Regions from separate parts of the Pseudomonas putida genome, predicted to be linked through region 1. Evidence: predicted binding sites of a transcription regulator. Region 1 holds the regulator's gene; the other holds the start of a gene.
What was found. The regulator FliA, encoded in region 1, starts transcription of late flagellar genes. The targets are predictions, from matches to a motif close to CTAAAGTTTNNNNNNNNNNNGCCGNTAA.

Region 1 (8,908 bases):
GCAGCGGCAGCCGGGGCTGCAGCAGGCCTGGCGACCGGTTTGCTTTGCGCCACGGCCGCAACCGGCGCGGCCACGGCGACAGGCGCCTCGCCAGCAACGGTTTCACCAGTGAACTTGCCCTTGCCGTGCAACTGGTCGAGCAACGCTTCGAACTCGTGCTCGGTGATTTCGTCACTGCTGGCAGGCGCGACCACGCTTTCCACAGCCGCAGTGGCAGCCGGCAAGGCATCGGCCTGGAAGGTGCCCTTGCCGTGCAACTGGTCCAGCAACGACTCGAATTCTTCGTCGGTGATCTCGTCGCTCACCGGCGCAGTGGCCTCGACCACCGCTTCGGTGGCTGCCAGTTCAGGCGAGAACTGGCCCTTGCCATGCAATTGGTCGAGCAGCGATTCGAACTCGTCGTCAGTGATGTCGTCACCCGCGCCGCTCAGGGTCTCGCCCTGCATCTGCGCTTCGGCTGCGGCCGCTTCTGCCTTGACCGCATCGAGCGAGTCGAGCAGCTGTTCGAACTCGGTGTCGGTGATGTCCGCCTCGGCGGCCACCGGCTCCGGTGCAGCCTCGACAACTGCTGCCGGGGCCTCGGCGCTGGCAGGTTCCGCCAGGCGCGACAGGGCCGCCAGCAACTCCGGGGTGGCCGCAGTCACTTCGCTGCGCTCGCGCACCTGGCCGAACATGCTGTTGACCGTGTCCAGTGCCTCGAGCACCACGTCCATCAGTTCCGCGTCGACCCGGCGCTCACCTTTGCGCAGGATGTCGAACACGTTCTCGGCGATGTGGCAGCACTCCACCAGCTCGTTCAGCTGAAGGAAGCCGGCGCCCCCTTTTACAGTGTGGAAACCGCGAAAGATTGCATTGAGCAGGTCGGCATCGTCGGGTCGGCTTTCCAGCTCGACCAGTTGCTCGGACAGTTGCTCAAGAATTTCGCCGGCTTCTACCAGGAAATCCTGAAGGATTTCTTCATCGGCGCCGAAGCTCATTAAACGTGCTCCTTAAAAACCCAGGCTGGACAGCAGATCGTCGACGTCGTCCTGACCGGACACAACGTCTTCACGCTTATCGGCATGAATCTGCGGACCTTCACCCCGAGTCGGATGTTTTTCTTCATCTTTTTCAGCGCGCAGCTGCTGGTGGTCGTGTTCGATACCGGCAAAACGGTCGACCTGACTGGCCATCAGCACGAGCTTGAGCAGATTGCTTTCCACTTCGGTCACCAGCGCAGTCACGCGCTTGATCACCTGGCCAGTCAGGTCCTGATAGTCCTGGGCCAGCAGAATGTCATTGAGGTGGCCGGCGACCTTGCGGTTACCCTCGGCGCTGTGCGTCAGGAAACTGTCGACACGCTTGACCAGCTCGCGAAACTCCGGCGCTGCGACTTCGCGGCGCATGAAGCGCTGCCAGTCGACACTCAGGCCTTGCGCCTCGGCAGCCAGGTCGTTGAGTACCGGCGTGCTCTCCTCCACCAGGTCCATGGTGCGGTTGGCGGCACCCTCGGTGAGTTTGACCACGTAAGACAGGCGCTCGGTGGCATCGGTAATCTGCGAGACTTCCTCGGCCTGCGGCATGCGCGGGTCGATCTGGAAGCTGACGATCGCGCTGTGCAGCTCACGGGTGAGCTTGCCGACTTCCTGGTACAGGCCACGGTCGCGGGTCTGGTTGAGCTGATGAATCAGCTGCACCGCATCGCCGAAACGCCCCCGTTCCAGGCTCTCGACCAGCTCCTGGGCATGTTTCTTCAGGGTCGATTCGAACTCCCCCAAAGACGTCTGTGTTGTTTCCATGGCGCCCCCTGACGTGACTCAGCCGTTGACGCGTTCGAAGATCTTTTCGATCTTTTCTTTGAGCACCTGGGCGGTGAATGGCTTGACCACGTAACCGTTGACGCCGGCCTGGGCCGCTTCGATGATCTGGTCACGCTTGGCTTCGGCGGTCACCATCAGCACCGGCATGGTCTTCAGGCGATCGTGGGCACGGACCTTGCGCAGCAGGTCGATACCGGACATGCCAGGCATGTTCCAGTCGGTCACCAGGAAGTCGTAATGGCCGCTTTCGAGCATCGGCAGCGCGGTGGTGCCGTCATCGGCTTCATCGGTGTTGGTGAAGCCCAGGTCACGCAACAGGTTCTTGATGATCCGCCGCATCGTCGAAAAGTCGTCAACGATGAGGATTTTCATGTCTTTGTTCAAGTAGACCTCCAAGCAGTCTCAAACGCGCTCGGCCCCGAGCACGCGTATTCATATTCGGTACAACGTGGAAAACGACTGCAACGACCCCGGGCTCAACGCGCCCGCCATTCCCCCAGGCGGCTGCGCAGGCGCGCGGCACACTGGCTGTGCAACTGGCTGACTCGCGATTCGCTGACCCCCAGCACCTCACCGATTTCCTTGAGGTTCAGCTCTTCGTCGTAGTACAGCGCCAGCACCAGGCGCTCACGCTCCGGCAGGTTGGCGATCGCATCGGTCAGGGCAGCCTGGAAGCGCTCGTCTTCCAGGTCGCGCGACGGCTCGACCTGGCCACTGGCGCCGTCCTCGTGCAGCCCTTCGTGCTCGCCGTCCTGCAACAGGTCGTCGAAACTGAACAGGCGGCTCCCCAAGGTATCGTTCAAGATCCCGTAGTAATCATCGAGACTCAATTGGAGTTCGGCAGCAACTTCATGATCTTTAGCGTCGCGGCCAGTTCTTGCTTCCACTGCGCGCATCGCATCACTGACCATGCGCGTATTGCGGTGCACCGAACGCGGTGCCCAATCGCCCTTGCGGACCTCGTCGAGCATCGCCCCGCGGATGCGGATGCCGGCGTAGGTTTCAAAGCTGGCGCCCTTGCTGGCGTCGTACTTGTTGGCCACTTCCAGCAGGCCGATCATGCCGGCCTGGATCAGGTCCTCGACCTGGACGTTGGCCGGCAGGCGTGCCAGCAAGTGGTAGGCGATGCGCTTGACCAGCGGCGCGTAGCGTTCCACCAGCTCGAACTGGGCGTCTTTCGACGCCTTGCTGTACATCTTGAAGCCGCTCGCATTCATAGCACGGGTCCTGCGCTGGTGGGTTGCACCAGGCGCTCGACAAAGAACTCAAGGTGCCCGCGCGGGTTGGCTGGCAGCGGCCAGCTGTCGACCTTCTGCGCGATGGCCTTGAAGGCCAGGGCACACTTGGAGCGAGGGAAGGCCTCGTACACCGCGCGCTGTTTCTGCACTGCCTTGCGCACGCTCTCGTCGTACGGCACGGCGCCGACATATTGCAGGGCGACGTCAAGGAAGCGGTCGGTGACCTTGGTCAACTTGGCGAACAGGTTGCGCCCTTCCTGCGGGCTCTGGGCCATGTTGGCCAGCACGCGGAAACGGTTCATGCCGTAGTCGCGGTTGAGCAGCTTGATCAGCGCATAGGCGTCGGTGATCGAGGTCGGCTCGTCGCACACCACCAGCAGCACTTCCTGGGCTGCGCGCACGAAGCTGACTACCGAGTCACCAATGCCCGCAGCGGTGTCGATCACCAGCACGTCGAGGTTGTCGCCGATCTCGCTGAAGGCCTGGATCAGCCCGGCATGCTGGGCCGGGGCCAGGTGCACCATGCTCTGGGTGCCGGAGGCGGCGGGCACGATGCGCACGCCGCCAGGCCCCTGCAACAGCACATCGCGCAGCTCGCAGCGCCCTTCGATGACATCGGCCAGGGTGCGTTTTGGGGTGAGGCCCAGCAATACGTCGACATTGGCCAGGCCAAGGTCGGCGTCCAGCAACATCACCCGGCGGCCGAGTTCGGCCAGCGCCAGGGACAGGTTCACTGAAACGTTAGTCTTGCCGACGCCACCTTTGCCACCGGTGACGGCGATCACCTGTACGGGATGCATGCTACCCATGTTCGTTGTTTACCTTGTCTCGCTTGGACCCAAGCCACACGCGGGGCAGCACTGCCAGCCCCGGAATGTAGGTACTTTGCATACGCTTCATCCTCAACCTGCGCGTCGCGGGTTGTGGTAGAGATCAGCGAACATGTCGGCCATCGCCTCTTCGCTGGGCTCGTCCTGCAACTGCACGTTGACCGCGCGGGTCACCAGCTGGTGCGGGCGCGGCAGGTGCAGGTCGTCAGGAATGCGCGGGCCGTCGGTGAGGTAGGCCACGGGCAGTTCATGACTGATGGCCAGGCTCAGCACATCGCCGAGGCTCGCCGTTTCATCGAGTTTGGTCAGGATGCAGCCAGCCAGGCCGCAGCGCTTGTAGCTGTGGTAGGCAGCGGTCAGCACCTGCTTCTGGCTGGTGGTAGCCAGCACCAGGTAATTCTTCGCGGCAATGCCACGCCCGGCAAGGGTTTCCAGTTGCATGCGCAGGGCCGGGTCGCTGGCCTGCAGGCCGGCGGTATCGATCAGCACCACGCGCTTGCGCAGCAACGGCTCCAGCGCGGCTGCCAGCGACTGGCCCGGGTCGACGTAGGTCACCGGCACGTTGAGGATGCGCCCCAAAGTCTTGAGCTGCTCCTGGGCACCGATGCGGAAGCTGTCCATGCTCACCAGGGCCAGGTTCTGCGGGCCGTACTTGAGCACGTAACGCGCCGCCAGCTTGGCCAGGGTGGTGGTCTTGCCCATGCCGGCTGGGCCGACCACGGCGATCACCCCGCCCTCTTCGATCGGTTCGACCTGTGGCACTTCGATCATCCGTGCCAGGTGCGCGAGCAGCATACGCCAGGCCTGGCGCGGCTCTTCGATCTCACTGGTGAGGTCGAGCAGTTCGCGGGCGATCGGGCCGGACAGGCCAATGCGCTGCAGGCGACGCCAGAGGTTGGCCTGGGCTGGTTTGCTACCCTGCAGCTGGTTCCAGGCCAGCGAGCCGAGCTGCACTTCGAGCAGCTCACGCAGGCCCGACAGCTCCGAACGCATGGCGTCGAACAGGCGCGGGTCGACCGGGGCCGGGGCAGGTGCGGCAGCCACTGCCGGGGCATCGACATGCGGTTCGATCAATGGCTCGGCTGCGGTCAGCGATTGGCCGGCAAACAATTGGCGGTTGCCTTCGCTGGCCTCGGCGCGGTTGTCCAGCTCGGCCTGGGCAGTGGCGATGCGCGACTGGGTCTTGCGCAGCTCTTCTTCCAGCTCGACGTTGGGCACGCGCGGGGCCAGCGCGGACAGCTTGTAGTCCAGCGCGGCGGTCAGCTCGACACCACCGGCAATGCGGCGGTTGCCGATGATGGCGGCATCGGAGCCCAGCTCATCACGGACCAGCTTCATGGCCTGACGCATATCGGCGGCGAAAAAACGCTTGACTTGCATAACCCACTACCTCAGCCGTTGGGGCCCACTGTGGCAACGATGGTGACTTGCTTGTTATCCGGTATTTCCTGATACGCCAGAACATGCAAATTCGGTACAGCCAGGCGACCGAAGCGCGACAACATGGCACGGATCGGGCCAGCTACCAGAAGAATGGCCGGTTGGCCTTGCATTTCCTGGCGCTGGCAGGCGTCGATCAGCGAACGCTGCAGCTTTTCGGCCATGCTCGGCTCAAGAAGAACACCGTCTTCCTGACCTTGCCCGGCCCTTTGCAAACTATTGAGCAAGATCTGTTCCAACCTTGGCTCAAGGGTGATCACAGGCAGCTCGGACTCAACGCCGACAATGCTTTGGACGATGGCACGACACAATCCGACGCGCACTGCCGCCACCAGCGCGGCGGTATCTTGACTCTTGCTGGCATTGTTGGCGATGGCCTCGGCAATACTGCGGATGTCACGCACCGGTACTTGCTCGGACAACAACGCCTGCAGGACCTTGAGCAGCCCCGACAAGGAAATGACACCGGGCACCAGCTCTTCAGCAAGTTTAGGCGATGCCTTGGACAATACCTGCAACAGCTGCTGGACCTCTTCATGGCCGATCAGCTCATGGCAGTGTTTCTGCAGGATCTGGTTGAGGTGGGTAGCAACCACGGTACTGGCGTCGACCACGGTATAGCCCAGCGACTGCGCCTGGGCGCGCTGGCCGATGTCGATCCACACCGCCTCAAGGCCGAATGCCGGGTCGCGCGCAGCGATACCATTGAGGGTACCGAATACTTGGCCTGGGTTGATCGCAAGCTCGCGGTCCGGGTAGATCTCGGCCTCGGCCAGGATCACGCCCATCAGCGTCAGGCGATAGGCACTGGGCTGCAGGTCGAGGTTGTCACGGATGTGCACGGTCGGCATGAGGAAGCCCAGGTCCTGGGACAGCTTCTTGCGCACCCCCTTGATCCGCGCCAGCAGCTGGCCACCCTGATTGCGGTCGACCAGCGGAATCAGGCGGTAGCCGACTTCCAGGCCAATCATGTCGATCGGCGTCACGTCGTCCCAGCCCAGTTCCTTGGTATCCAGCGCGCGCTGCGGCGACGGCAGCAGGTCCTGCTGGCGTTGCGCTTCCTTCTGCGCTTCGATCTTGGCCTTCTGCTGCTTCTTCCACACCAGGTAGGCGCCGCCACCGGCCAGCAGGCCGAGGCTGAGGAAGGCGATGTGCGGCATGCCCGGCACCAGGCCCATGATGATCATCAGCCCCGCAGACACACCCAGCGCCTTGGGCGAGTCGAACATCTGGCGGTTGATCAGCTTGCCCATGTCCTCGGAGCCCGAGGCACGGGTAACCATGATCGCGGCAGCGGTGGACAGCAGCAGTGATGGCAATTGCGCCACCAAACCGTCACCGATGGTCAGCAAGGCGTAGACCTTGCCTGCATCGCTGAACGACATGTTGTGTTGCAGCATACCGATCAGCATGCCGCCGATCAGGTTGATGAAGAGGATTAGCAAACCGGCGATGGCGTCACCACGGACGAACTTGCTGGCACCGTCCATCGAACCGTAGAACTCGGCCTCCTGGGCCACCTCGGCGCGGCGCATCTTGGCCTGGGCCTGGTCGATCAGGCCGGCGTTGAGATCGGCGTCGATGGCCATCTGCTTGCCGGGCATGGCGTCGAGGGTGAAGCGCGCGCTCACCTCGGAAATACGCCCGGCGCCCTTGGTGACCACCACGAAGTTGATGATCATGAGGATGGCGAACACCACCGCACCAACGACATAATTGCCGCCGATCACCACCTCACCGAAGGCCTGGATCACTTTACCGGCAGCGCCGTGGCCTTCCTGGCCATGGAGCATGACCACCCGCGTGGAGGCCACGTTCAGCGCCAGGCGCAGCAAGGTCGCCACCAGCAGGATGGTCGGGAACGCGGCGAAGTCCAGCGGGCGCAGAGCGTAAACGCAGACCAGCAGGACCACGATCGACAGCGCGATGTTGAAGGTGAAGAACACGTCGAGCAGGAACGGCGGTATCGGCAACATCATCATTGCCAACATCACCAGCAGCAGCAACGGCACGCCCAGGTTGCCCCGGCCGAGCCCGGCCAGGTTGTTGCGGGCGTTGCTGATTAACTGAGTGCGATCCACCGCGAGTCCTCTTGATGCAAAACTTTGACGCCCAAGGGGCGCTTGGGCGTGGCTTTGCAAGAAGCCTTCCAACTTTGCTCGAGTATGGATTTATGTTGCCTGTACCGGCCTCTTCGCGGAGTTCAAGCCCGCTCCTACAGGATTTGCGCCACATCCGGGATTTGTACTGAACCTGTAGGAGCGGGCTTGTCCCGCGAAGAGGCCGGTGCAGGCTGGAATCAGTTGTCGCGGCGCAGGTCCGGGGGTATCGGCAGGTCTTCCTTCAATGGCTCTGGCCGCTTACCCTTGCCCGAGCGGTACTGGCGAATCTGGAACACATAGGCCAGCACCTGCGCCACCGCAAGGTACAGCCCTGCCGGGATTTCCCCTTCGACCTCGGTGGAGTAGTAGATCGCCCGCGCCAGGGCCGGCGATTCGAGGATCTGCACCTTGTGCTCGACACCGATCTCGCGAATCTTCAAGGCGATGAAATCGGTGCCCTTGGCCACCAGCAACGGCGCCACCCCACCCTTCTCCGGGTCGTACTGCAGGGCTACGGCATAGTGCGTCGGGTTGGTGATGATCACGTCAGCCTCGGGCACGGCGGCCATCATGCGCCGCTGCGACACCTCGCGCTGCAGCTGGCGGATGCGCTGCTTGACCTCGGGCTTGCCTTCGCTGTCCTTGTACTCGTCCTTGATCTCCTGCTTGGTCATCTTCAGCTTCTTGTGGGTCTGCCACAGCTGGAACGGCACGTCCGCGGCGGCAATCAGCAGCAACCCAGCGGCCATCCACAAGGCACTCCAGCCGACTACCTGGACGCTGTGGATGATCGCCTGCTCCAGCGGCTCGTTGGCGATTGCCAGCAGTGCCTGGCGATCATTGCTCAACACCACCAGCGCCACGATCAGGATCACGAAGAACTTGGCCATCGCCTTGAGCAGCTCAGTCAGCGAGTTCAGCGAGAACATGCGCTTGATGCCCGACAACGGGTTCATCCGGCTGAACTTTGGCTGCAACAGGCTCCCGGAAAAGATGAACCCGCCGAGAACGATGGGCGACACGAACGCAATCACGAACAGCAGCATGAGAATCGGCTGCACCGCCCAGATGGCCATCTTGCCCGACGCCAACAGGAACAAGCCCATCGAACGCTCATCGGTGAGCACCTCGCGGGGGAGGGAAAAGTTCATCCGCATCAGCGTCATCAACGTTTCCGCGAGGTTGCCGCCGAACGCCAGCAGTGCCCCGGCACCGGCAAGGGTCAAGCTCACCGTGTTCAGCTCTTTGGAACGGGCGATTTCACCTTTTTCCCGCGCGTCACGCTTGCGCTTGTCGGTGGGCTCTTCAGTCTTGTCCTGACCACTCTCGCTTTCAGCCATGCTCAGCGCGCCCTTGCCAATTCACGCAGCCACTGCAGTGCTTCGCTGGCCAACGCCTGGTAGTGGGAAAGAATATCGGCGAGACCTACCCAGAAGATGGCCATCCCCAGCACCAACGTCAGCGGGAAGCCGATGGAAAAGATGTTCAACTGTGGCGCA
Region 2 (8,908 bases), 200 kb from region 1:
ACGCAGAGCATCTCGAACAGCAGGTTGGCGCCGAGCAGCGAGGTGTTGCCGGTGGTGTCGTAAGGCGGGGAGACTTCGACCAGGTCACAGCCGATCAGGTCCAGGCCGTGGCAGCCGCGAATGATCTCCATCGCCTGGATGGTGGTCAAGCCGCCAATTTCCGGGGTGCCGGTGCCTGGGGCCCAGGCCGGGTCGATGCCGTCGATGTCGAACGACAGGTACACCGGGCCACCGCCGACCTTTTCGCGTACTTCGGCCATCAGCGGTTCCAGCGACTTGTGCCAGCACTCTTCGGCCTGGACCACGCGGAAGCCCTGGCGGCGGCTCCAGTTGAAGTCATCGGCGGTGTAGCCCTGGGCGCGCAGGCCGATCTGCACCACACGGTCGCAATCGAGCAGGCCTTCTTCCACGGCGCGGCGGAAGGTGGTGCCGTGGGCGATCTTCTCGCCGAACATGTGGTCGTTGACGTCGGCGTGGGCATCGATGTGCACCAGGCCAATCTTGCCGTGCTTCTTGTGCAGGGCACGCAGGATCGGCAGGGTGATGGTGTGGTCGCCACCCAGGGTCATCGGGATGACATTGTGCTCGACGATCTCGTCGTAGGCTTCTTCGATGATGCGCACGGCGTCGAGCAGGTTGAAGGTGTTGATCGCCACGTCACCGATGTCGGCCACCGACAGCGAGTCGAACGGGGCGGCACCGGTGGCCATGTTGTACGGGCGGATCATCACCGATTCGGCACGGATCTGCCGCGGACCGAAACGGGTGCCGGAGCGCAGCGAGGTGCCGATGTCCAGCGGTACGCCGATGAACGCGGCGTCAAGGCCTTCGGCGCTTTGCAGGTGGGGAAGACGGAGCATGGTGGCGATGCCGCCGAAACGCGGCATTTCGTTGCCGCCCAGTGGTTGGTGGAGAACTTTGTCCACGGTGGGCCTCATCAGTCGGTCGATTGTTTTGTTTGTTCGAACCTGTGCCGCCGCACGCCTTTCAGATTTGTATACGCCGGCGGGCAGGGACATTTCGGCCAAGTCTGCGCAAGGTAGTGCGTGGGAAAAATCGCTACCGGCAAATACTTACTTCAGGAATTTCTGAACTAAAGGCCGCAGGAGCGGTTAGACTGCGCGCAAATACCCCTGCGGAACCGTTGCACCATGGCCTCGACCTTGCCCGACCTGAAACTGCTGCGCATCTTCGTCAGCGTGGTGCGTCACCAGGGGTTCGCCAATGCCCAGCGCGAGCTCAACCTGTCGACCTCGGCCATCAGCACCTACATGAGCCAGCTCGAAGGCGCTTTGGGTATCGTCTTGTGCCACCGGGGCCGCGGTGGCTTCAGCCTGACCAGCAAGGGCGAGCTGTTCCACCAGGAGACACTGCGCCTGCTGGCCGAGCTGGATGGTTTCGAACAGTATGCAGCAGCGCTCAAGGGAGAGCTGCGCGGCACGCTCAACCTCGGCGTGATCGACTCCACCGTAGGCGATCGCGCACTGCCACTGGCCGAAGTGATCGGCGCCTACAGCCAGGAGCACCCGGCCGTGCACCTGCACCTGTCGGTGTCCAGCCCTTACGAACTGCAACTGGGTGTGCAGGACAACCGCCTGGACCTGGCCATCGGCGCGTTCTCCTCGCGCATGAGCGGCCTGCTGTATCAACCGCTGTACCGTGAGCAGCACTGGCTGTACTGCAGCAGCCGCCACCCGCTGTTCGCCGAAAGGCGCATCCCTGAGCAGGTGGTGACCCAGCAGCGCATGGTCGGGCGCGGTTACTGGAGCCAGGCCGAGCTGGCCCGGCATGGCTTCAAGCACAGCGCGGCGACGGTCGAGAGCATGGAGGCGCAGCTGATCCTGATCCTCTCCGGCGCCTATATAGGTTACTTGCCCGAACACTATGCCCAGGCGTGGGCCGACAAAGGCGACCTGCGGGTGCTATCACCGGCCACTTTCGGCTACCAGGCGCCATTCTCGCTGATCATCCGCAGGGGGCGTAGCCGGGAGCCGCTGATACAAACATTCCGGGATTTGCTCAAGAGCCAACTGTATGTCGGTTGATAGGTCGCAAATTGTCTGACAATCCGACGGTCAGCGCTAAATTAATCGCCAAGCTGGCCGCTAACTTCTCCACGCTCTGCTAGATATTTAGTTGCGCTGTTCTCTTACTCCCATCTTCGAAGGACCGTTCAAGATGCGCATGAACTTGCCCGTCACTGAGCATGAAAGAACCTTTTCCAGTGATCAGCGCCTCATCTCCACCACGGACCTCAACAGCCGTATCACCTACTGCAACGATGCCTTCGTGGCGATCAGCGGCTTCACTTACGAGGAGTTGGTGGGCCAGCCGCACAATCTGGTGCGTCATCCCGACATGCCGCCGGCGGTTTTCGGGCATATGTGGGAGACCATCAAGCAAGGCAAACCCTGGATGGGCGTGGTCAAGAACCGCGCCAAGAACGGCGACTACTACTGGGTCAGCGCCTATGTCACGGCGATCTACGAAAATGGCCGCATCAGTGGCTATGAGTCGGTGCGTTCAGTGCCGACCCGCGAGCAGATCCGCCGTGCCGAGGCCCTTTACGCACGGCTGCGTGCAGGCAAGCCACCGGTGTCGTGGGCAGCCCGGCTCGTCCGTGGCCTGGGCCACGGCTGGCCACTGATCGGCGCAGGTCTGTTGTCGGCTGCCGGTTACCTCTGGTTGCCACCCTACGCGGCGCTGGGCTTGTTGATGGCCAGCTTGCTGGTGGCCTGGTACCTGATCGAACATCAGCAAGACCAGGCAATCCGCCGCACGCTCGCTGAACACCCCAAGGCGTTCACCAGCCCCCTGGTGGCCCTGACCTACAGTGACAACCCTGGCCTGCAGGGCCAGCTCGACCTGGCCATCATCAGCGAAGAGGCGCGCCTGCAGACTGCGCTCACCCGTCTGGTGGATGCCGGCGTCGGTGTCAAGTCGCGGGCAGCCCAGTCGGCCGACCTGTCTGATGCCCAGGCGCAGATGCTCGATCGTCAGCGCAGCGAGACCGACCAGTCGGCCACGGCCATCGCGCAGATGGCCGCGACCATTCAGGAGGTCACCCACAACGTACAAAGCACCGCCCATGCTGCAGGTGACGCCGACCAGCTGGCCCAGCACGGCAGCGAGCTGGCGCAGCAGAGCCTGAAGGCCATGGGCAGTATGAGCGAGGCGGTCAGCGACATCGGCCAGGCGGTCAATGCCCTGGCCGAGCAGACCCAGTCGATCGGCAGTGTGGTCGACGTGATCACCTCGATTGCCGAGCAGACCAACCTGCTGGCGCTCAACGCCGCGATCGAGGCGGCCCGGGCTGGCGAGCAGGGCAGGGGCTTTGCCGTGGTCGCCGACGAGGTGCGCTCGCTGGCCCGGCGCACGCGCGACTCCACCGACGAGATCCACCAGATCATCGCCTCGCTGCGTGCCGGCGCCGAGCGGGCGGTGAGCACCGCCAGCCGCGGCGAGCAGATTTCGCGGGATAGCGTGCACAGTGTCGAGGCGGTGCAGGCGGCGTTGGCCGGGATCGCCCAGGCGGTCAGCCGCATTACCGGCATGAGCCAGCAGATGGCCACGGCGTCGGAGCAGCAGAGCCATGTGGCCGAGGACATCAACCAGCAGATCGTGCGGATTGCCCAGCTGTGCGACCAGAGCGCAGGGCAGGCCAAGCAGGGTGCCGAGATCAGCCAGGACCTGGAGCGCATGGCCGAGTATCTGCACAGCCTGGCCGAACGTTTCAACCGCTAAATTTAGTCTTGCAAGCCCATTCGCGGGATTGCCCCGCGAATGGCCCGCAAAGCGGGCCCAAAATTCCGGCCTGTGGCAAAATCCGTCTGCCAACGGAGAACCCCATGCCCAGACCCCGCTGCGAACGCTGCCAGCGCCCGCTCGACCATTGCCTCTGCCCGCTGATTCCCAGCCTCGCCAGCCGCACCCGGGTGGTGTTGCTGCAGCACCCCAGTGAAACTGCGCACGCGCTGAACACCGCCCGCCTGGCCGCCCTGGGCCTGGTCAATGCCGAACTGCGGGTTGGCGAAGTGTTCGCTGATCTTGCCGAATTGTTGGCGACCCCAGGCTATCGGCCCGTGCTGCTGTTCCCAGGCGAGCAGGCGCAAGCGCTGACAGCCTACGGCGAAACGGACGACAGGCCGTTGATGTTGATCGTCCCCGACGGCACCTGGCGCAAGGCACGCAAGCTGCTGTACCTGAACCCGCTGCTGGAGGCGTTGCCCAGGGTGACGCTGGCGCAAGTGGCGCCTTCACGCTACCGCCTGCGCAAGGCGCCGGAGCCGGGGGCGGTGTCGACGATCGAGGCGGTGGTACAGGCATTGAATGTGCTGGAACCGCAGGGGAATTTCGGTGAATTGCTGCGGCCTTTCGAGGCTTTGATCGAGGGGCAGATCGAGGCCATGGGGGGGGCGACATTTGAACGCAATCACACAGGCCATTGAATGACCGGCGCGCTGGAATAGATAACTAACGCTTGTGGCTATGAGCGCGATGATGAAGTAGGTGTTTCCTCCAACAAGGATGCACCATGTTCACAATTGCCCCGGAATCGATAGACAACCTGATTGGCAACCGGCTGCCAGCCTGGATGAAGAACGCCCCAGCAGATCGTCTTAGTGCATTGCAGTTGGCAATGATGCAGCAAGATCGGCGGCAGGATCAGTTGAAGGCACGCTACGGCGCCGTGACCCCACTGGACGTCTTTGCCGAGATCTTGCTGATCAGCGCCTTGCAAGCGGTGACGGGAAAAGTCCATGACGTACGCAAGGGGCAGCTACATAGGGTATGGCGAAAACTCAATGCCCCTGTTACGCCCACACTGCCATTGCCATGGGAGCGCTCTGAATCCACTCGGTCGCTGCTGGCGTCGGCGTTGCACAACTTTGCAGTCAATGAAGTGGCTGAGGAGCTGTGGCTGCCTGAGTCGCGGTTGGACGATGGTTCGGGAGCAACGTTGCCATTGCGCCCCGGTGCCTATGCCGCACTGTGCCGGTCCCTGGATATCGGCGGGAAGTACCAGGCATACCTTGAAAGCCATTTCTTGCCGAGCAATGTGCTGGAGCGACAAGCCATCGACCAAATGCTGGAGCAGGTGCAGCAAAGCAATTTCGAAGTTGCCGTGCGGCTGGCGGCGCTCAAGTTCGAAATCGACGAACTGACCTTTCTGCAGCTGCTTCCATTGATCAGTGCCGAGCCCATCGTTCCGGTGTATTCCGTTGATATTCGTCCTTGCAAGCTGTACCTGCTTGGCAAGCAGATTGTCGGCGTGGTCGCACTTGAGATCCGCAGTGGCAGAAGTCGCAATGCGACACTGGAGGGCGTTGTCGCTTGGGTGCCCGATGACCCGCACGGTGAACTTGCGCGGTATCCCTCGTGGTCAGCTTTGTATGAAGAACTGGGCCTGCGCTTGCGCCAAAACGACTACGGGACGTTTTTCATGCGCTTCCTCAGCGAAGCAGACCGTCCAGCTTTCTTCGCTGTACTTGCAGGTCTTCAGTCCACTACGGCGATGAATGCGTTGCAGCTGGATGGAAGAAACCAGGCGATCACACTTTCGCTGTTCTCCCACATGCGTCAGGCACACATCGAAAAGATCATCGCCGATGCCCGGTTGCTTGCCGTGCCGACCGAAGTTGAGGATATGGCGACCCGCGAGGCGCGATTGCACAGTTATGCCAATGCAGGGCTCGACCTGTTGACGCTTGCCTCACTTTTCGTGCCTGGGCTTGGCGTGGTCATGCTGGGCATCGCTGCAGCCCAGCTGTTCGATGAAGTCTATGAGGGATACGAGGACTGGAAGTTGGGCGATCGGCAGTCTGCCTTGGGCCATCTGTTCGCCGTGGCCGGCATGCTGGGCGCAGGCGTAGTTTTCGCAGCCGGAGGCGCTGCCGTGAGCAGGCTCATCGAGCGGATACCTTTCGTCGACGCCTTGCTGCCTGTGCTGCCTGAGGATGGTCGACTACGCCTGTGTGACGGCAGCCTGCAAGGTTATCGAATTGCAGATGATCAAAGCCCGGTAGCCCAGGTGATGGGAGAGCTGGGGCAGCAACGCATCAAACTGCAGCAAGGGAGCTTTCTGGTAGAGCCGACCGGGACCGAGGGTGAATGGCGGATCCGTCATCCGCGTCGGGCGAACGCTCATGGTCCCTTGCTGCGCAACAACGGCAGTGGTGGTTGGTATCACGAATTCGAACAAGCCCACGTTTGGGACGACCAGCAGGTGATGCTCAGCCGACTCGGCAGCCTGCTGGCTGACGTGAGTGACATTGAAGCCACGGATATCCTGGGCACCACCGGTTTTGACAGGGATCGACTGAGACGCCTGCATGTCGAAGGCGCCAAGGCGCCGTCGCGGTTGCTCGATGCACTGGAGCGCCATCGCCTGCACGCCGCCGAGCCCATGCTGCGCGCAGAGGCATTCGAACAGCGTATCGCAGCCCGGCAAAAGCTCGGAACTGCCGCCGAGCAACTGCTGCGTCGTGATTTTCCCGACCTGACTGCACGCAGCGCCGAGATGATCGTGGAATCGGCCAGCGGTTTTCAGTATGAGCAGATGTTGAGAAAAGGGCGGGTGCCGTTGCCACTTGCCGAACAGGCTCGCTGGGCCTTGCGGGACAGCCGGCTGGATCGGGCATGCGCGGGGCTTTACCAGAAGTCCGCGGTGAACAGCGATTGCGAAACACTCATGGTGCGTCTAGTCGACCATCTGACTCCGTGGAGCGAGCAGGTCCGTATCGAGCTGCGCGAGCAGGCCGTTGATGGGCCATTGCTGGTGCGGCAAGGTGACGAACGGGCAAATGAAGTGCGACGGATTACACGTACAGAGGATGGGTACCAGGCTGTCGATGATAAGGGCCAGGGGTTGGCCGGCACCCTGCCTGGGGACAGTCTCGCGCAAGCGTTGTTGTGCCATATGGACGCGGTGCAGAAGCTGCAGCTGGGGAGTGTCGAACCGACCGCGCTACAGCTTACGGACGCTTGTATTCGTTGGCTCGGCAGCAATCGCGAACAGGCCGCCAAGCTGATCGGCATGGTGCCACCCTCGGCCGGCTTGCGCCCGCCGCTGCGCCTGGGCGACGGGCGCCTGGGTTACCCGCTGAGCGGGCGGCAGCTGGGTGCGCGTCATGGCGTGCGCCATGGAGTGCGCAACTTGTATCCGACATTGACTGATGCCCAGCTCGAAGACTTCATCAGTCAGTGGGTAAACAGCGGTAGGTCACCTTGGGAGCATCTGGCCGACCTGCAACAGCAACTGGCTTCGCTTCGCCAGGCCCTGGAGGACTGGTGCCGTGAAGCGGGAAGCGTGACACGACGCTACCGGCGACACCAGCTGGCCAAGCAATTGCGCCGCGTTTGGCGGCGCAAGCTGCAGGATGCGGACGGTGTTTTTGTGCTGACCGTCGACGGTGAGGCTGTTGGTGGCTTGCCCACCCTGCCGGAGAATGTGCGTTTCGATCATGTAAGGCGCTTGACACTTCGCGGGATGCAGCTCGATACCATCGACAGCGCCTTCATGCAGCGATTTTCTGGCTTGCGTCTTCTCGACCTGGGTCGTAATGCGCTGACGGCCATTCCCCCCGGTATCGAGCGGTTGACAGAACTGGCTGACCTCTGTCTGTCCGGCAACCGGATTGTAGTGGACGCTGCCAGTGAAGAGCGTCTGTCGGCGTTGTTGAAACTTCGCTGGCTCGATTTGAGTGACAACCCGATAGGCTCGGTGCCTGCGCTGCGAGGCGCCAGCAGTTTGCGTGCGATATCATTGCGCAATACCCGCCTGTCCGGGGTCCCCATCGCCCTGCTTGAGCATCCGACGCTGGAAGTCGTCGACGTGCGCGACAATCAGATCACCACGGTAAGCGAGCTCGTGCTGCAGCTGCACCATGCCCGGTTGGGACGCCTGGTCCTGCATGACAACCCGCTCACAGCAGATGCAGTGAGGCGTTTAAGTTCATTTACCCGTCAAGTATCGCGCCCGGCACATGCGGCGCTTGAAGCGTCGGCGCGCAATATCTGGCTGAGTGACCTGGCCCCGAGCGAGCTCGCACGCTGCTCGCAGGTCTGGCAGCGGCTGGTAGAGGACGAAAGCCAGAATGCTGCAGATTTTTTCCGCTTTCTGCATGATCTCGGTCGCTCTGAAGAGTTTCTCGCTCGGCCGCGGTATATGCGCCAGCGCGTGTGGGCTATCCTCGATAGTTGCGAACAGAACAGTGAGGTGCGCCAGGCGCTGTTCGAGCAGGTTGGGGGCGCACGCACGTGCGCGGATCAGCTGCTGTTCATCTTGAGTGAGCTGGAGATAAAGGTGCTGGTGGTGCGCGGCTCTGCCGGGCTGAGCGCTGAAAAGGCCGAAGCGCGAATGTTGCGTCTGGGGCGTTCGCTCTATCGGCTGGAGCAGGTGGATCGGATTGCCGCTGAACATGTTCGCGAGGTCCAGGCGTTCAATCCTACGGAAGCGGTGGATGAGGTTGAGGTTTACCTGGCCTACCGTATCGGGTTGGCAGAGCCGCTGGGGTTGCCGGCACAGCCTGCCTACATGCATTACCAGCATTTCAGTCAAGTGAATCGAGCCGACCTGCGAGATGCCAGGGCAATGGTGCTTGCCAGGGAAAACTCGCAGGTCCTGTGTGACTCGCTTGCCAGCAGGGACTTCTGGAAGGACTACCTGCGCACGGCCTATGCCGAGCGTTTCGAAGCATTCGATACGCCTTACCATGAACGGCTGTCGACCCTGGAAGAGCAGGCCGCGTCAGGTACAGATCAGCGCTATCTGGAGCAGGTCGATGCGTTGAGGGCCGAACGTGCCCTGGCTGAGCGACGCTTCATCCTGGAGTTGACTCGTCAGGCTCATACCCGTCACCTTGCTTGATCGCCGCTCGGAAACTCTACGTACAAACCTGGTCATCAG

Region 2: the regulator FliA is predicted to act here: its motif matches at 2,082-2,109, upstream of C2H86_RS04560 (methyl-accepting chemotaxis protein).

Annotation. Positions count from the first base shown of each region.
Region 1 covers NZ_CP026115.2:825,691-834,598, forward strand. The annotation lists gene C2H86_RS03795 (chemotaxis protein CheA) at 1-977, opposite strand, end outside; gene C2H86_RS03800 (protein phosphatase CheZ) at 990-1,778, opposite strand; gene C2H86_RS03805 (chemotaxis response regulator CheY) at 1,797-2,171, opposite strand; gene fliA (RNA polymerase sigma factor FliA) at 2,276-3,016, opposite strand; gene fleN (flagellar synthesis regulator FleN) at 3,013-3,846, opposite strand; gene flhF (flagellar biosynthesis protein FlhF) at 3,940-5,247, opposite strand; gene flhA (flagellar biosynthesis protein FlhA) at 5,259-7,388, opposite strand; gene flhB (flagellar biosynthesis protein FlhB) at 7,607-8,749, opposite strand; gene fliR (flagellar biosynthetic protein FliR) at 8,752-8,908, opposite strand, start outside.
Region 2 covers NZ_CP026115.2:1,022,241-1,031,148, reverse strand. The annotation lists gene speB (agmatinase) at 1-926, opposite strand, end outside; gene C2H86_RS04565 (LysR family transcriptional regulator) at 1,152-2,045, shown strand; gene C2H86_RS04560 (methyl-accepting chemotaxis protein) at 2,179-3,744, shown strand; gene C2H86_RS04555 (tRNA-uridine aminocarboxypropyltransferase) at 3,849-4,448, shown strand; gene C2H86_RS04550 (NEL-type E3 ubiquitin ligase domain-containing protein) at 4,535-8,869, shown strand; gene C2H86_RS04545 (HlyD family type I secretion periplasmic adaptor subunit) at 8,905-8,908, opposite strand, start outside.